One region of the Enterococcus sp. ZQ21 genome, then DNA from elsewhere that is predicted to be linked to it. Evidence: riboswitches for the same ligand, from Rfam matches in the RefSeq annotation. Region 1 holds a riboswitch; the other holds the start of a gene.
What was found. Region 1 has a riboswitch for magnesium ahead of mgtA (magnesium-translocating P-type ATPase). Riboswitches for the same ligand answer to the same signal wherever they lie in the genome.
Positions count from the first base shown of each region.

Region 2: it holds a riboswitch for magnesium, as region 1 does, so the genes downstream of both, QK255_RS06340 (FtsW/RodA/SpoVE family cell cycle protein) here and mgtA (magnesium-translocating P-type ATPase) in region 1, are expected to answer to the same signal.

Region 1 is NZ_CP125658.1:627,254-634,954, forward strand. It holds gene QK255_RS02940 (IS110 family RNA-guided transposase) at 1-170, opposite strand, end outside; gene QK255_RS02945 (LTA synthase family protein) at 663-2,756, shown strand; gene QK255_RS02950 (Rgg/GadR/MutR family transcriptional regulator) at 2,915-3,781, shown strand; gene ndk (nucleoside-diphosphate kinase) at 3,803-4,240, opposite strand; M-box (ykoK) riboswitch at 4,413-4,587, shown strand; gene mgtA (magnesium-translocating P-type ATPase) at 4,929-7,577, shown strand; gene QK255_RS02965 (HAD family hydrolase) at 7,664-7,701, shown strand, end outside.
Region 2 is NZ_CP125658.1:1,297,403-1,305,103, reverse strand. It holds gene QK255_RS06345 (LCP family protein) at 92-976, opposite strand; gene QK255_RS06340 (FtsW/RodA/SpoVE family cell cycle protein) at 1,069-2,232, opposite strand; M-box (ykoK) riboswitch at 2,357-2,523, opposite strand; gene QK255_RS06335 (DUF4649 family protein) at 2,746-2,952, opposite strand; gene QK255_RS06330 (flavin reductase family protein) at 2,968-3,582, opposite strand; gene QK255_RS06325 (N-acetylmannosamine-6-phosphate 2-epimerase) at 3,730-4,413, opposite strand; gene QK255_RS06320 (ASCH domain-containing protein) at 4,528-4,986, opposite strand; partial or broken gene QK255_RS06315 (1-deoxy-D-xylulose-5-phosphate synthase) at 5,072-6,487, opposite strand; gene QK255_RS13345 (hypothetical protein) at 6,460-6,630, opposite strand; gene QK255_RS06310 (ammonium transporter) at 6,661-7,701, opposite strand, start outside.

The DNA of each region.
Region 1 (7,701 bases):
GCTTCAAAAACAATCAATGGACGTTCAGGCAAGTGCTGGATCTCTTCGAGTAATGCATGAAATCCTCTTTGAGTGTGTTCGATCTCGTCTTCAAATAAGCAGGTGTCGTCTTTGTATAGGACACTGTAGCTGTGTCCCATTGAAACATCTAATGCAAGAATGTAAGGCATTTGTATTCCTCCTTTTTAAGTTTTGAAAGAACTTTACTGCTTCATTTCGATTCCAATTTCCTATACACGGGCTCATGGCCCCAACATACGTAAACCTGATTCTAAAATGACAGTAAAGAAGTTCGGTTTTTGATAGGGACTCGTAGTCCTCAAGGCTTTGTTCGAACTTTCTTTCACTCTTCACTATAATCTAAAAATAGAAAATAGAGGAGAACATCATTCGTCAATGATGTTCCCCTCTAATCTTAGTATGTTTTTTTGTACGAATACCGAGAAACTGGCTTTTGAATACCGTGGAGTGAAGCGGTCACCACAAGACTTTTATCTCTTCATTAGTTTAATCGCTTACATCGCAGCGGTTTTATGCTGTGAAAAGTTGACGGAATAATCTTTAGAAAGAATAAAAAAATCTTAAGATAACAACTTTTTTAGGAAATTTTCATTTTTCAGGAGCAAAATAAGAAAAAATGTGAATAGAGAGAAGTGATATACGTGACACAACTTAAAAAATTGTGCCAAAATCGTTTAGCAATCGTTTTGACAGCTGTTTTCTTTTTCTGGCTGAAGACGATCATTGCCTACTATGCAGATTTTTCATTAGGTGTGGAAGGTACGATCCAGTACTTTATCTTGTGGATCAACCCAATTGCGACTACCTTATTGTTTTTTGGCCTTTCTTTGTATATTAAAAAGCCAAAGCCAGCGTTAGCTATTCTTTTGATCATTGATATTTTAAATACGCTTTTGTTGTACTTGAATATTATTTTTTATCGGGAATTCACAGATTTCATTACAGTCAAATCTGTATTAGGCTTTTCGAAAGTGTCGCAAGGATTGTCAGGAAGCTCCTTTTCTTTGATGAAGCCCCATGATGTCATCTACTGGCTGGATATCGCTGTGTTCATTGGGCTACTGGTTTGGTTGAAGGTCAAGAAAATACCTATCAAAAGTCAACCTGTCGGCAAACCGATGGCTATCGCTGTTACCTGTCTTTCAGGGCTTATTTTTTCAGGAAATCTAGCGCTGAGCGAAGCCAACCGTCCACAATTGCTGCAGCGAACATTTGACCGTTCATATATTGTCAAATATCTAGGAATCGATGCGTATACTATTTATGACGGAATCAAAACAGGAATGACTAGCAGTGTTCGCGCGCATGCAAGCAGTAATGGGATTGATGAAGTTTTAGATTATACAAAGAAACATTATGCAGAGCCAAATCCCAAAACATTTGGGATCGCTAAAGGGAAAAATGTGATCGTTCTCCATTTAGAAAGTTTCCAGCAGTTTTTGATTAATATGAAGGTAGACGGACAAGAAGTCACACCGTTTTTAAATAGTATTTTCCAGAATCAAGCAACGATCAGCTTTGACAATTTCTTTCATGAAGTAGGACAGGGAAAGACAAGTGATGCTGAAAATATGTTGGAAACTGGCACATTTGGTTTACCTCAAGGCTCATTATTCACAGAGCTTGGGTCAGACAATGTCTTTCAAGCCGCACCAGCGATCCTTGGACAAAAGCAAGGCTATACAAGCGCTGTTTTCCATGGGAATGTAGCTAGTTTTTGGAATAGAGATCATGTATATAAAAACTTAGGTTATGACAATTTCTTTGATCGATCTTATTTTGATGAATCCGACGAAACGTTAGGTTATGGGATATTAGATAAAGATTTATTCAGAGAATCTGCCCAATATCTTGAGCATCTACAACAGCCGTTTTACACGAAATTTCTTTCCGTAACCAACCACACGCCTTATTATACGGATGACAAGAATTTCGACTTTCCATCTTTGAATACTGGAAATAGCACAGTAGATAACTATGTTCGAACGGCACATTATCTGGATCAATCATTGGAACAATTTTTTACGTATTTGAAAAAATCTGGTATTTACCAAAATTCAATCTTTGTGATTTACGGGGATCATTTTGGGATCTCGAATACAGATAATAAAGATTTAGCAAGCGCTCTTGGTAAAGATCCAGATACATGGGATGAATTTGACAACGCACAGATGCAACGAGTGCCATTGATGATCCATATGCCTGGTTATACTAAAGGGTCAGTCAATCACGAATACGGTGGAGAAATCGATGTTTTGCCGACATTACTTCATCTCTTGGGAATCGATGATAAAGACTATCTCCATTTTGGTACGGATTTATTATCTCCTCAGCATGATCAAGTAGTGGCTTTTCGAAATGGGAACTTCGTGACACCCAAATACACCATCTTAGGAGGAAAAGCTTACAATAACCAAACAGGAGAAATCATCGATACGAAAGCAGCAAGAATCGATGAGGAAATCTCCAAAGATCAGGAAAAAGTCAAGACTGCGTTAAGTCTTTCAGATAAGCTGAATCAGGAAAATCTCTTGCGGTTTTATGTGCCAAACGGATTTGAGACGATTGATCCGAAAAAATATGACTATAAAAATGAAGCGGAACGTAATGAAGCAATCGAAAAGCAAAAAGGCGAACATTCGACAAGTGTCTTTTCAAAAAATGGTAATAAAACAACAACCAACTTATATCCAGTAACAAGAACAGACGTTGAACAGCAAAAAAATAATCAATAAACAATCAAACCAACCTTCAGTAGTTAGACAACATTCTAATGCTTGAAGGTTGGTATTTTTTATGAAAAAACATTTTTTTATTTTTTTCGTGTATTTTTCCTTTTTAACGTATCTATTTATTGAATGTGGAAAAATTTAAATTAAAAAGGAGAACTATTATGTATGATGGTGAATTGATCAAGAAACTTCGAGTCAACAAGAAGTTGACACAGTCCCAATTAGCGGAAGGAATCTGTTCTAAGACTTCTCTAGTCGGGATTGAGACAAATTCAGTGAAAAAAATGTCATTTGTAACATTGAGATCATTTTTAGAGCGAATGAACATGACACTTGCAGAATATGAATGGATGCGAAACCAGCTGGATGAACCAATAAAGTTAAAGAAAAAAAGACGAATGCTAGATCGGGTACAAGAAGACAGCTTTGATCCTTATAAAGAGATCAGCAATAACCGTAGGCATTTTAAGAAAACAGAAGATCTGTATTATTTGGTTTTGAATCTTCACATGGTCGAAAAAACAGAAGTATCTGAGACAGAATTTGAATTTTTACGTTATGAATGCCGAATCATTGAAGAATACTTGATGCAGATACCAGACTATGGTCAATTTGAACTATCTATTCTAGCTGATTTTCCTTGGATATTCAGTGATCGGTTCATTGAGAACAATTATTTGAAAATCAAAAAAAGAATGCGACGATTAGCACAGTTGAACAATCATGAGCAGTATCTCTTTACTTTTTTAATGAACCTGACTTCGTTTTATATAGAAAATGGTCGGTTGAAAAAGGCACGTAGTGTGAATGAAGATATGAAACGGAGCTTAGCACATAAAGAAAGAAGTACAGTGATCTATGAAACATTGATGGCAGATTATTATCAAAGATTGATTTCTGCTGCTTTAGGGGAAGAAAAGACGAAAGACTACCAAGAATTCTTCACAGTGCTCGAATATATGTTAGGAAAGAATCAACGGAGGTCCTTAGAGAAAAAACTGCTGGCCATTGCTGAACCCAGCAACTAGACCAGCAGTTTATAATTTGTATCACTTCGCCGCTTTTTCAGACGGTTTGTTTATATCGAATGGCGGGAAAAAGCGGGCGATCTCTTTTACCGCAGCATCACGGGAATCAGAAGCGTGAATGATGTTTTCAGTCCCCGGCAGCGCGTAGTCTCCTCGGATCGTACCTGGAACAGCATCGGCAGCTTTTGTTGCCCCAACCATCTTACGGACGATATCGATCACTTCCTCGCCGACCAGCACAAGATAAACGACAGGACCGGAAGTCATGTAATCGATCAGTTCATCAAAAAAACTGCGCTCAGTCAAGTGCTGATAATGTTCTTTTGCTAATTCAGGAGTCATAGTTTCAAACTTCATTTCAGCAATGGCCAGTCCCTTTGCTTCAAAACGTTGAATGATGCTTCCGACTAAATGGCGTCTCACGCCGTCTGGCTTGATAATAACAAGTGTTCTTTCCATAACAGCACCTCGTTTCCTACTATATTTCTATTATAGCGGGAGGTGGAAAATGAGACAAATAAAACCGCGTGAGACAGGAATATAACGTGTGTATTTTAAAAAAAGTATGAAAAACATGGAAAATTGATTTGACATCCTCTTTTTTAGTTGTTATATTAACGAAGGAAAACCGAATAAGATTTGTTAGGTGAGGCTCCTATACAAACATAGGCTACTGCCCAAAAACGTCGAGAGACGCCAATGGGTAGAACAGGAATTGTCGAGATAAGGCTTTTCATAAGGTAGCTAAAAGCAGGTATCTGCTTTTTACGTTGTACAGTGTCAAAACTCAACGATGAGATCTGAGAAGCTTTTTTTAATATGCTTTTTCAAACCTTTCGCTGAGTATTTGGCGAGAGGTTTTTTTGTTGCCGCAAATCCCCATCGGTGAAAAATAAAAAGGAGGTGGTCTAATTGGGAAAATAACTATTCGAAAAATGATTGGAAGTCATGAATTAAAATTACTTAGTAAAGGAGATGAGAACAAATGGATGACAGTCATTCGAAAAACAAGGATCTAGAGGAAAGGCCAGGGCTATTATCTATCTGTTCTCAGCCCCTTTCAGTTTTTTCTCTATCGATCCGATGAATAGCTAAAGACCAAAAGCAGCGAGAACAGCTGTCTTTTGGACACAAAGGAGAGATTGAGATGGAAAAAAAGAAAGATACACAAAAAATTTATGCAGCTTTTGCTGGAAAAACGAAACAAGAATTATTTGAACTATTCCATGCATCAGCAAATGGATTGACAGAAGAACAAATCGAACGTTCAAGAGAAAATTACGGTGAAAATGCGATTTCATATGGCAAAAAAACACCATTCATCGTAGAAATATTGAAAGCATACATCACGCCATTTACATTAGTGTTGATCGCATTAGGAATTATTTCATTCATCACGGAATATGTATTAGCAGCTCCTGGAGATAAAGATCTTTTCGGTGTAGCCATTATCTTCACTATGGTTATCGTCAGCGGGACAATGACGTTGATTCAGTCCGTACGTTCCAATCAAGCGGCTGAAAAACTGAAATCACTTGTGAAAGTAACGGCAGCTGTAAAACGTAATGGAAAGTACACAGAGATTCCTATGGAAGAAATCGTCTGTGGAGATCTTGTTCGGCTTTCAGCAGGGGATATGATACCAGCGGATATGCGTTTATTGTCCGCAAAGGATTTATTCATTTCCCAAGCAGCATTGACAGGGGAAAGCTATCCAGTAGAAAAGAATGCGAAAGTATGTGAAGACGATCAGCAAAGCGAAACAAGTTACGAAAATCTTGTCTTTATGGGAAGTAATGTCATCAGTGGAAGTGCGGAAGGAATCATTGTTTCTGTTGGAAATGAAACACTATTTGGTCATGTAGCAGAAACGCTATCTGAAAAACCAATTCAATCAAGCTTTGAATTAGGCATCCATAAAACATCCATGCTACTGATCAAATTTATGTCATTGATGGCTCCAGCAGTTATCGTCATCAATGGGCTTACAAAAGGGGATTGGCTAGAAGCTTTTCTTTTTGGACTATCTGTAGCAGTTGGTCTAACACCTGAAATGCTTCCAATGATCGTTACGACGAATTTGGTCAAAGGAGCAAGTGTGATGGCCAAAAAAGGAACAGTGATCAAAAATTTGAATGCCATCCAAAACTTTGGTGCAATCGATGTGTTATGCACGGATAAAACGGGGACATTGACACAAGATAAAATCATTCTTGAATATCATATGGATTGTGAAGGAAATGAAGATGATCGTGTTTTGCGCCATGCGTATCTAAATAGCTACTATCAAACAGGGCTGAAAAATTTGTTAGATGTGGCTATCATTGATGAAGCAACAGAAACTTTAGATACAGATAAGATCAATTATCAAAAAGTGGATGAAATTCCTTTTGATTTTGAACGTCGTCGTATGAGTGTTGTGGTTGCTGATCCAGCTGGTAAAACACAAATGATCACAAAAGGCGCGATTGAAGAAATGCTGAACATTTCTAAATTTATTGATCTTGGCGGTACTGTCACACCATTAACAAAAGAACGAAAAGAAGCCGTACTTGCAAAAGTACAGTCACTTAATGAAGATGGCTTACGAGTGATTGGTGTCGCACAAAAGACCAATCCAAGCGTCGTTGGAGAATTTTCAGTCAAAGATGAGTCAGACATGGTTTTGATTGGTTATCTTGCTTTCCTTGATCCACCAAAAGAAACAACGAAACAAGCGTTGAAAGCTCTGAAAGAACATGGTGTAGCTGTAAAAGTTCTGACTGGGGACAACGAATTAGTTACACGTTCAGTGTGCCGTCAAGTAGGTCTAGAGATCAATGAATTGGTTACCGGTGAGAAAATCTCGGAAATGAGTGATCATGAATTAGCACAAGTAGCTGAAGACCATGAAGTATTCGTAAAATTGAATCCTCAGCAAAAAGCACGTTTGACGACAGCTTTACGTAAAAATGGTCATACTGTCGGATTTTTAGGAGATGGTATCAATGACGCTCCTGCAATGAAAGTGGCTGATATCGGTATTTCTGTAGATACAGCTGTGGATATTGCGAAAGAATCTGCAGACGTGATCCTTTTAGAAAAAGATTTGACGATTTTGGAAAGAGGCCTTCTTTCTGGACGAGAAACTTTTGGGAATATCATGAAATATATCAAGGCTACAGCAAGTTCTAATTTTGGCAATATGTTTTCCGTGCTGATTGCAAGTACGTTCCTGCCATTTTTACCAATGCTGCCTTTACAACTTTTGTTTTTGAATCTGATCTATGATGTTTCCTGCATTTCCTTGCCATGGGATCGGATGGATAAAGAATATTTGGACGAGCCAAAAAAATGGAATGCATCTAGTATTGGGAAATTCATGGTTTACTTTGGCCCAACAAGTTCGATATTTGATATTACTACTTACTTGTTGATGTATTTTGTTATTTGTCCTGCTGTAGTGGGCGGAAGTTTCCATACATTGGATAGTTCACAGCAAGTGATTTTCATCGCATTATTCCATGCAGGATGGTTTGTCGAATCACTATGGACACAAACCTTAGTGCTCCATGCACTGCGTACACCGAAAGTACCATTTATCCAAAGCAACGCAACATTTGCCATGTTTGTTATCACTACATTAGGAATTATTGTCGGTTCTGTCCTTCCTTTTACAAGTTTTGGTGCTGAATTAGGCTTGATGCCACTTCCTGGCAATTACTGGTTATGGTTATTTGCTACAGTCATCGCTTATCTGGCGCTTGTGACAGCTGTGAAGAAAATCTATATCCGTCGATTCCAAGAACTCTTATAAACGAGAAGGCTGGTTCTTTGCTTCTGTTCTTTTTGGACCAGTCGTGCTAAACTATGTGTATTGTTTTGGAAAGGATTAATGTATAGATGAAAGGTGCAATATTTGATTTAGATGGTTTGTTAGT
Region 2 (7,701 bases), 670 kb from region 1:
CTATTTATACCTGTTTATTCTAACATAATAAAAGAAGTCAGAACATAACATAAATTGTTATTTCTAACTTCTTTTATTTTCTTTTCTTTACTTAATTATTCAGAAATTTTTTGATTGCTTCTTGGTTTTTGGTCAAATCTAATTCCAGAACACTTCCGGAAGGCGTATTGTCGTTGAAGTCCCAACTGCCGTCTACTGGTACGGATAATGTATCGATCTTTTTATTATCGTCTTTGAGGAAATCCATACCGCAATCCAGTAGCACACTCTCAGGAAGGTTCGTTTGGATACTGCCAAGTAGTTTTCCCACTGCTTTCGGTAATTTAAATATCGAAGTGACGTCTTTCAGCTGCTGAGAGATAGCTTTAATCACTTGTTGCTGTCTTCTAATCCTCCCAAAGTCTCCTTCTTCGTCTTCACGGAATCGAGCATACTGCAGTAACGTATTGCCATCCATTACTTGCTTCCCTTTTTTTATATATACGCCATCTAAATCTAAAGATTTTTCTGCATCAATCTCTACTCCATCAGGAAACAGTTCATTGACGCAATCGATAAAATCTTGAAATGTGATACTTGCATAATACGGGGCTTCAAATTTGAAATTTTCCTTTAATGTTTGGTTCAATAAATCAACTCCTCCGTAAGAGTACGCTGCATTGATTTTATCCATTCCGTAACCTGGTATATCGACGTATGAGTCTCTCATGATAGAGATTAGTTTTGCTTGTTGTGTTTTCTGGTCGTATTGTGCAACCATAAGTGAATCTGAGCGACCATTTTCATCTTTCGAACGGGCATCTGAACCAATCAAAGCCACGTTTAGTGTGGTAGGAACACTTTTCGGCGCTACCTTTTTAACAGTTGAGGTCTGTTTTGCAGACGAAAATCCATGGACAAATTCAATCGAAAAAAAGCCGACTACTAGTGTAAGCAGTAACAAAACAGATAATATGATTTTTTGAAATACTTTCATTGCGAATTCCTCTTTCTAAAAAGAATCTCTCGCTTGAAAAATAAAAGATAGTCCTTTATGATAATTCAAACTGAGAGATTCTCAGTTTCTCTTTATTGTTTTTCAGGTCGATAGAGCGGCAACTCTTCGGCCTGTATCTTCGAAGAAATATTCAACGTGATCCCGATTCCTAAAGAAAGGATCAGATAACTTGTTCCTCCATAACTAACAAATGGTAATGGCACGCCAGTCATTGGCATAAGCCCTGCGATACTTCCCACATTCATTATCGTCTGAACGAATAGCAAAGTTCCGAATCCTAAAAGAAACAACCCAGCTTGCTGATTTTTACAACGACTGCTTAAACAAAAGATTCTCATGCATAATGAGAATAATAAGAAAAGTACACACAATGCACCAATTAACCCAAGCTCTTCTGTAATGATCGAAAAAATAAAATCTGTTTCTGTCTCTGGAAGATATCCCTTTTTTGTGATACTGTTTCCTAATCCTCTCCCCCATATGCCACCATTGTATAGTGCATAAAACGAATGAGTCATTTGATAGCCCGCACCATGACTATCTATGAAAGGATCTCTTAAAGTCGCAATCCTTTCATAAGCATGATTGAACATCTGGGGAAGCCAGCCTTTGTTTCCTAAATATAATACTCCGCCGGCTGCTCCAATCAATAAGGCAGAAAAAGTAACAATCAGATAGATTCCTTTTTTAAATGGAACTGCTGCTGCCCAAAAAATGACCCACGCAATCGAAAGAATCATCAATGCTCCAGCAATCTTTGGCTGGAATAAAATCAGCAAAGTTATGCCTACTGTAATCAGGAAAGGTTTTTTTAGGTCTTTTGGCGGATTATTTCCGTCACGAAAAAACCAGCTTAGATAAAAAATCAGAAAAAGATTTGCTAATTCTGAAGGCTGAAATTGAATGCCAAACAGAGAAATCCAACGTTGCGCGCCATTAACAGTGACACCGAATATCCCTACTCGTACTAAGATCAAAAAGAAAATCGATAAAGCTAAACCATATCCTGCTATTTTAGGGTGAAGTAAATAGTGCAGTTTGATTGAACGAGCTAAGAAGATTACGCCCCAACTCAAAAATATGAAAATCAGTTGGCGCAATAATAGACTTTTTGTATTTTCATCTGCTTGCAATAAGCGATAAGAACTAGCACTGTATACTTCTAAAAGACCGATCATGGACAAAGTCAAATAAGGACCCAAAATCCACCAATCGATCTTTTTTCTTTTTTTCACCGCATCTCCTCCTCACACAGTAAACCACTTGTCAGGTGAGGAGCGAGTTTGTCTCATCAAATAAGTCAGTCTTGAAAATATAAAGAAAAGGTCAGAAACCTTTTCGAACAAGAATTCTGACCTAGCATCATCTCATCGTCCGAGTTTTAGCACTATACAACGTAAAGAAAACATTCTTAGCTATTGGAAAAAGCCTTAATCCGACAGTTTCTGTTTTACCCATTGGCGACTTTCGACGTTTCTGGGCAATAGCCTATGTTTGTATAGGAGCCTCACCTAACAAGGTTATTACTATATTCTATTTACGAGTCCATAATAGACTTTTCCTAAGTATTAGGCAATGGAATTTGAAATGAAATAGTGAAATTTAACAATCTTTAATATTTTTAGGAAAAAATAACAAATAACGTAAAAGAATCCCAGCGCAGTTTCGTTCGTTTGTGCCAGGATTCCTTGATAATTTTTTTATTTTTGGTGTTTTTTTATGTGATTTCCACTTTTCGGAATAAATGTTTATTTGTTGAAGTAATTGAATAACCCGCTAATCGTGTGGTCTGTTAATCTTATTTCTTTGCCATCTAAAGTAACTTTGGTGACGACAAAATGATCTTGCAATGGCGGAACTTCTAAATACTGCCCTTGCAGAAAATCATCCACTGTCTCGTATTCTTTTTCCATTTCTTTTGAATCTGCTGAGGGTTTATAACTTATTTTTAACATAACTATTACTCCTTCTTATTGGGGACGTGCGATCGTGAAAATTTCTCCTATTGCTGCATAATCATTTCCTGCCAAGCGGCTTACAGCATTCAACTTTCTTGGGTCGATCCTTCCCGTCTTTTCATCATAAACTGTTTCATTCAAATGATATTTCTGTACTTCTAGCAAAAATAAATCAGCTGTTACTTTATTTTTATTCCGTATCTCGACATGTTCATATAAGGTTGTCTCAAAACGAACTTTTGCTTCTGTCAATGCTGGTACTGAAATGATTGCTGAATCCGTTAAAGTCAATTCAGTCAAGTGTAGTTCGCTTTCCTCATTAGGCAGATTAGCTGCTGTTTTATTTGCTTCTTCTACGTTGTCCTCATCAAGGATATGAATGACCGCTTCTCTTGTCTCAAGAATGTTTTTTGCTGTGTCTTTTACTGTATCTTGTTTTCTCTGGATCGCCAAGGATAAAATCGGTGGATTCGAACTGACGATATTGAAGTAACTGAAGGGTGCGATATTCACTATATTATTTACGGACTTAGTCGTTACTACTGCAACTGGCCTAGGGATAACTGAACCAATCAGCAACTTGTAATTTTCACGTTCTGTCAATTCTGAAGGACTTCGTTCAAACATGGTCTCGCCTTCTTTCTATAAAATTCGCTAAAAAGCAGATCTGCGAAGACAAAAGGAAAAGCAACGCTTTCCTCTTCTTCTTAGAATCTGCTTTAAACTATCTATTAATTTTTCTTTTTTGTCAAGAATCTGTGCCGTACGTGTTTTTTAGTTCTTTGCTTTATTCGCGGCTTCGACATATCTTTTAGTGATGAATTGCGGACGGGTGATGATGGATCCAATGACGACTGAAAAAGCACCTAATTCATAGGCTTTCTCTACTTGTTCTGGAGAGTCAGTATGGCCTTCCATGACTACTGGTATATTGACTTGTTCTATGATCTGATTCAACAAATCAAAATCAGGCGTCTGTGTCTTTCGAGAATATTCTGTATATCCTGCTAATGTCGTAGACAAGAGATCAAAACCATCTTCTTGCGCTTGAAGCGCTTCCTCAAAAGTCGAAATATCTGCCATGGCTAATCGACTGTGATCGTGGATCATTTGGACAAGCTCAGCTGTTGTTTTTTCTGTCGGACGTTTACGAGAAGTTGCATCGAGTGCAATGATCTCAGCTTGCGTCTCCAAAAGTTCTTTCACTTCTTTTTCTGTCGCAGTAATAAATACTTCTGACCCATCGTAATCTCTTTTAATGATCCCTATGACTGGCAAATCAACGATTCGCTTGATTTCATTGATATCTTCTGTTGTATTTGCGCGAATACCAACTGCTCCGCCTTCTTTTGCAGCCAAAGCCATTCTCCCCATGATAAAAGAACTGTGTAATGGCTCATTTTCCAAAGCTTGACAAGAAACGACAACCCCACCTTTTATTTTTTTCAGTACATCCACACTATCTCCTCCAATGACGTTCTCTAGAAATACATCTTCTTATAAAAATGTAACCCTTTTCTATCTAGGAGTCAATAAAGTAGCTATCCTTTTTCTTTTAGCAAGCCTTTCTTGTTAAAAGAAAATTACTTCAAACTCTTCATATACGATTAGCTTCTCTTCTGTAAATGCCGTGTTCAGTGCTTCTTTGTAGACATGCTTGAAAAAGTCAGTATGGACTTTCCGCCAATAAGCTAACGTTCGATCTCCTTCTCCTTCTTTCCAAGCATGTTCTTCCGTGATTTCACTAAAAGGCAAGATAGTCACATTTATATTTTTGATGATACAAACTGGTTCATTTTTTCCATTCAGAACCACATCTAACTGGCCCACTTTTGGTAAAGGTTCCTTCTCTTTTTTGTATAAATCGTATCCGCTTGATGTACCGGTTTTTATTTTTTTTACAACTAACTCACTCAATTCATCTGCCATTTCTTCTGTATTCCCAAATGAAAAAAAGCTTAGTTTTTCTGATTGATACCTAGGATATTCTTCTTGAAACTTTTTGAAATATTCTTCTACTTTTTGATACATAAGAGCATCTACTCCTTTGTTTCGTATAATAAAAAACCATCCAGATACTAGTATAAACGATTATCTGGATGGAAAATACGATGTATTATTGAATATTTAAGACACGTAGACTATCCTCAACGATTTGGCTTGGTGTCAAATGATAACGTTCATAAAGTTTAACTGTTGGAACACTATCTGTGAATTCTTTCTTTGCACCGAAATTCAGCACATGCATTGAAGAATCACCATAATAACGACTGATTTTTTCGCCAAATCCGCCTGATAAACTACCATCTTCTAATGTGATGACTAATTCATGGGCTTCTTTTAATTTATCTAATGTTTCTACATCATTTTCTGTGATTGTTCCTGGATTGATCAATGTTGCTTCTATTCCTTTTTCTCTAAAAGCTTCCACTGTTTCTTTTCCTAGTCCAAGAAAACCACCTAAAGCTAAAATTGCCACTTTTTCGCCTTTATTCACTGTCTGATAGGTTGGAATACTGTAATCATTTGCGATAGCTTTACCATGTTCCACACCATGAGTAGGGATTCGAATAGCTACAGGCTGTTCTGTTTGCTCAAAAGCCCAATCTAGTATAGAGATCATATCTTCTTTTGTTGCTGGAGCAAGATATTTGATGTTCGGAATACTGGATAAATAAGGAATGTCAAATGTTCCTTGGTGTGTTCGATCACTAGCAGAGATCGTTCCGCCACCAACTAAAATGATGACTGGATTCTCGTTGATTGCTAAATCATGTGATAATTGATCATATGCCCGTTGCAGGAAAGTGCTCGATTGGAAGACGACTGGACGTACTCCCTGAGAAGCCAAAGCAGATGCAAACGTGATGGAATGCTGCTCGGCGATCCCCACATCAAAATAATGATCTGGATGTTTTTCTTGGAATGTTTTCAGTCCAAAGGCGCCTGGTATTGCTGCATTGACTGCGGCAATAGGTGCTGTACTTGTTTGCACTTTTTTATCCAGATAATCCATGATGATCGTATTGAATGTTTCTCCAGAAGCTGCCTGTTTTGCTTCTCCTGTAGACAGATCAAATGGGACGTGCCAATGATATTTCATTTTATTATCGATTGCTGGCTGATAACCGCGGCCTTTTTCCGTATGTACGTGAAGTACGATTGGATGATCAATATCTTTTACTTCTTCAAATAAACGGAGCACCGTTTCTAGGTCGTTTCCATTATCCACATAGCGATAATCAAATCCCATAGCTTTAAATAGGTTATTACTGCTTTCACCGTGAGTTTGACGAAGCTCTGCTAAGTTCTGATATAAGCTACCGTGGTTCTCATCAATAGACATCTCATTATCGTTTACTAATACGATTAAATTGGTCTGTAAAGCGCCACCGTTGTTCAGCCCTTCAAAAGCTAAGCCGCCACTTAGTGAGCCATCTCCAATAAATGCTACCACATTTCCTGATTCTTTCTTCAGATCTCTGGCTTTAGCCAACCCAGTAGCTAAACTGATAGATGTAGATGTGTGCCTAATAACAAGAAAAATACTAAACTGAAGCCAGAGGTCGCAAATGTGGGATATTCATATAGTGAAACGACCATTGAGATCGTCATGGCCAAAAAGCCGAAGAACGTTAATTTCTTTGCAGGAATTTTCGTTTTGCTTTGTTGCATGAATCTTCCTCTTTTCTATTTGATTTTGTTTCAATTGCGTTTGTTACCGAAGAAGAAAAAGTCTAATCCTTCTTCCTGCTCTTCTTTTGTAGTAGTGATCGTTGTGAAATGCATGGCTGATTTTAGAATCGCTGTTGTCAGCACATAGGCATACACGGCAGTAATGATGACACCAATCACTTGGATTCCTAAGAAGTACCAGCTGCTTGGATTTGTTAATAAATGGCTGTTAGTTGCAAAAATTCCGATCAGAATCGTCCCTGTGAATCCGCCCATTCCATGGACACCCCACACATCAAGTGCATCGTCCCATTGTTTCTTTTTACGAAAATCAACAGCAGCATGACAGACGATTCCAGCAATGATTCCGATCAACATGGCACTTTTTGCTTCTACATAACCAGCACAAGGCGTAATGGCTGCCAATCCAGCAACGGATCCTGTTAGTACGTCGACAAAATCAAAGCCATTTCCTTTTACTTTTGCAATAATCAACCAAGTAACCATCGCAAATGCAAGAGCGATGAATGTTGAACCAAATGCGTTGACTGCTTGATCATCTGCTCGAAGTGCACCACCGGAGTTAAAACCGAACCAGCCAAACCAAAGTAGACCTGTACCGATAGCAGCTGCCATAAGACTGTTATGCTGAGTTCTTTCGCCCATAGGAATCTTTCTTTGTCCAAGTGTGAGGATACATGCCAATGAACCGAATCCAGCTGTCGTGTGGATGACTGCACCGCCAGCGAAATCTCTAAATCCCATCTGATCCAAAAATCCGCCGCCCCATATCCAATGGCAAACAGGGAAGTAAATCAGCAGGTTCCAACAAACAACAAGGATAATATAGCCTTTTAAATTCAGTCTCCCTGCAAAAGCTCCTGTCATCAAAGGAACAGTAATCACGATAAACATCAGTTGGTAAAGAAAGAACATCAAAAATGGGATCGTCGCTCCATGGAACATGTTGGGGAAGCTTGTAACATGTCTCATCAAAAAGAAATCTGCCGGATTTCCAATCATACCGCCGATATCTCGTCCAAATGCCAATCCGAATCCACCGAATACCCA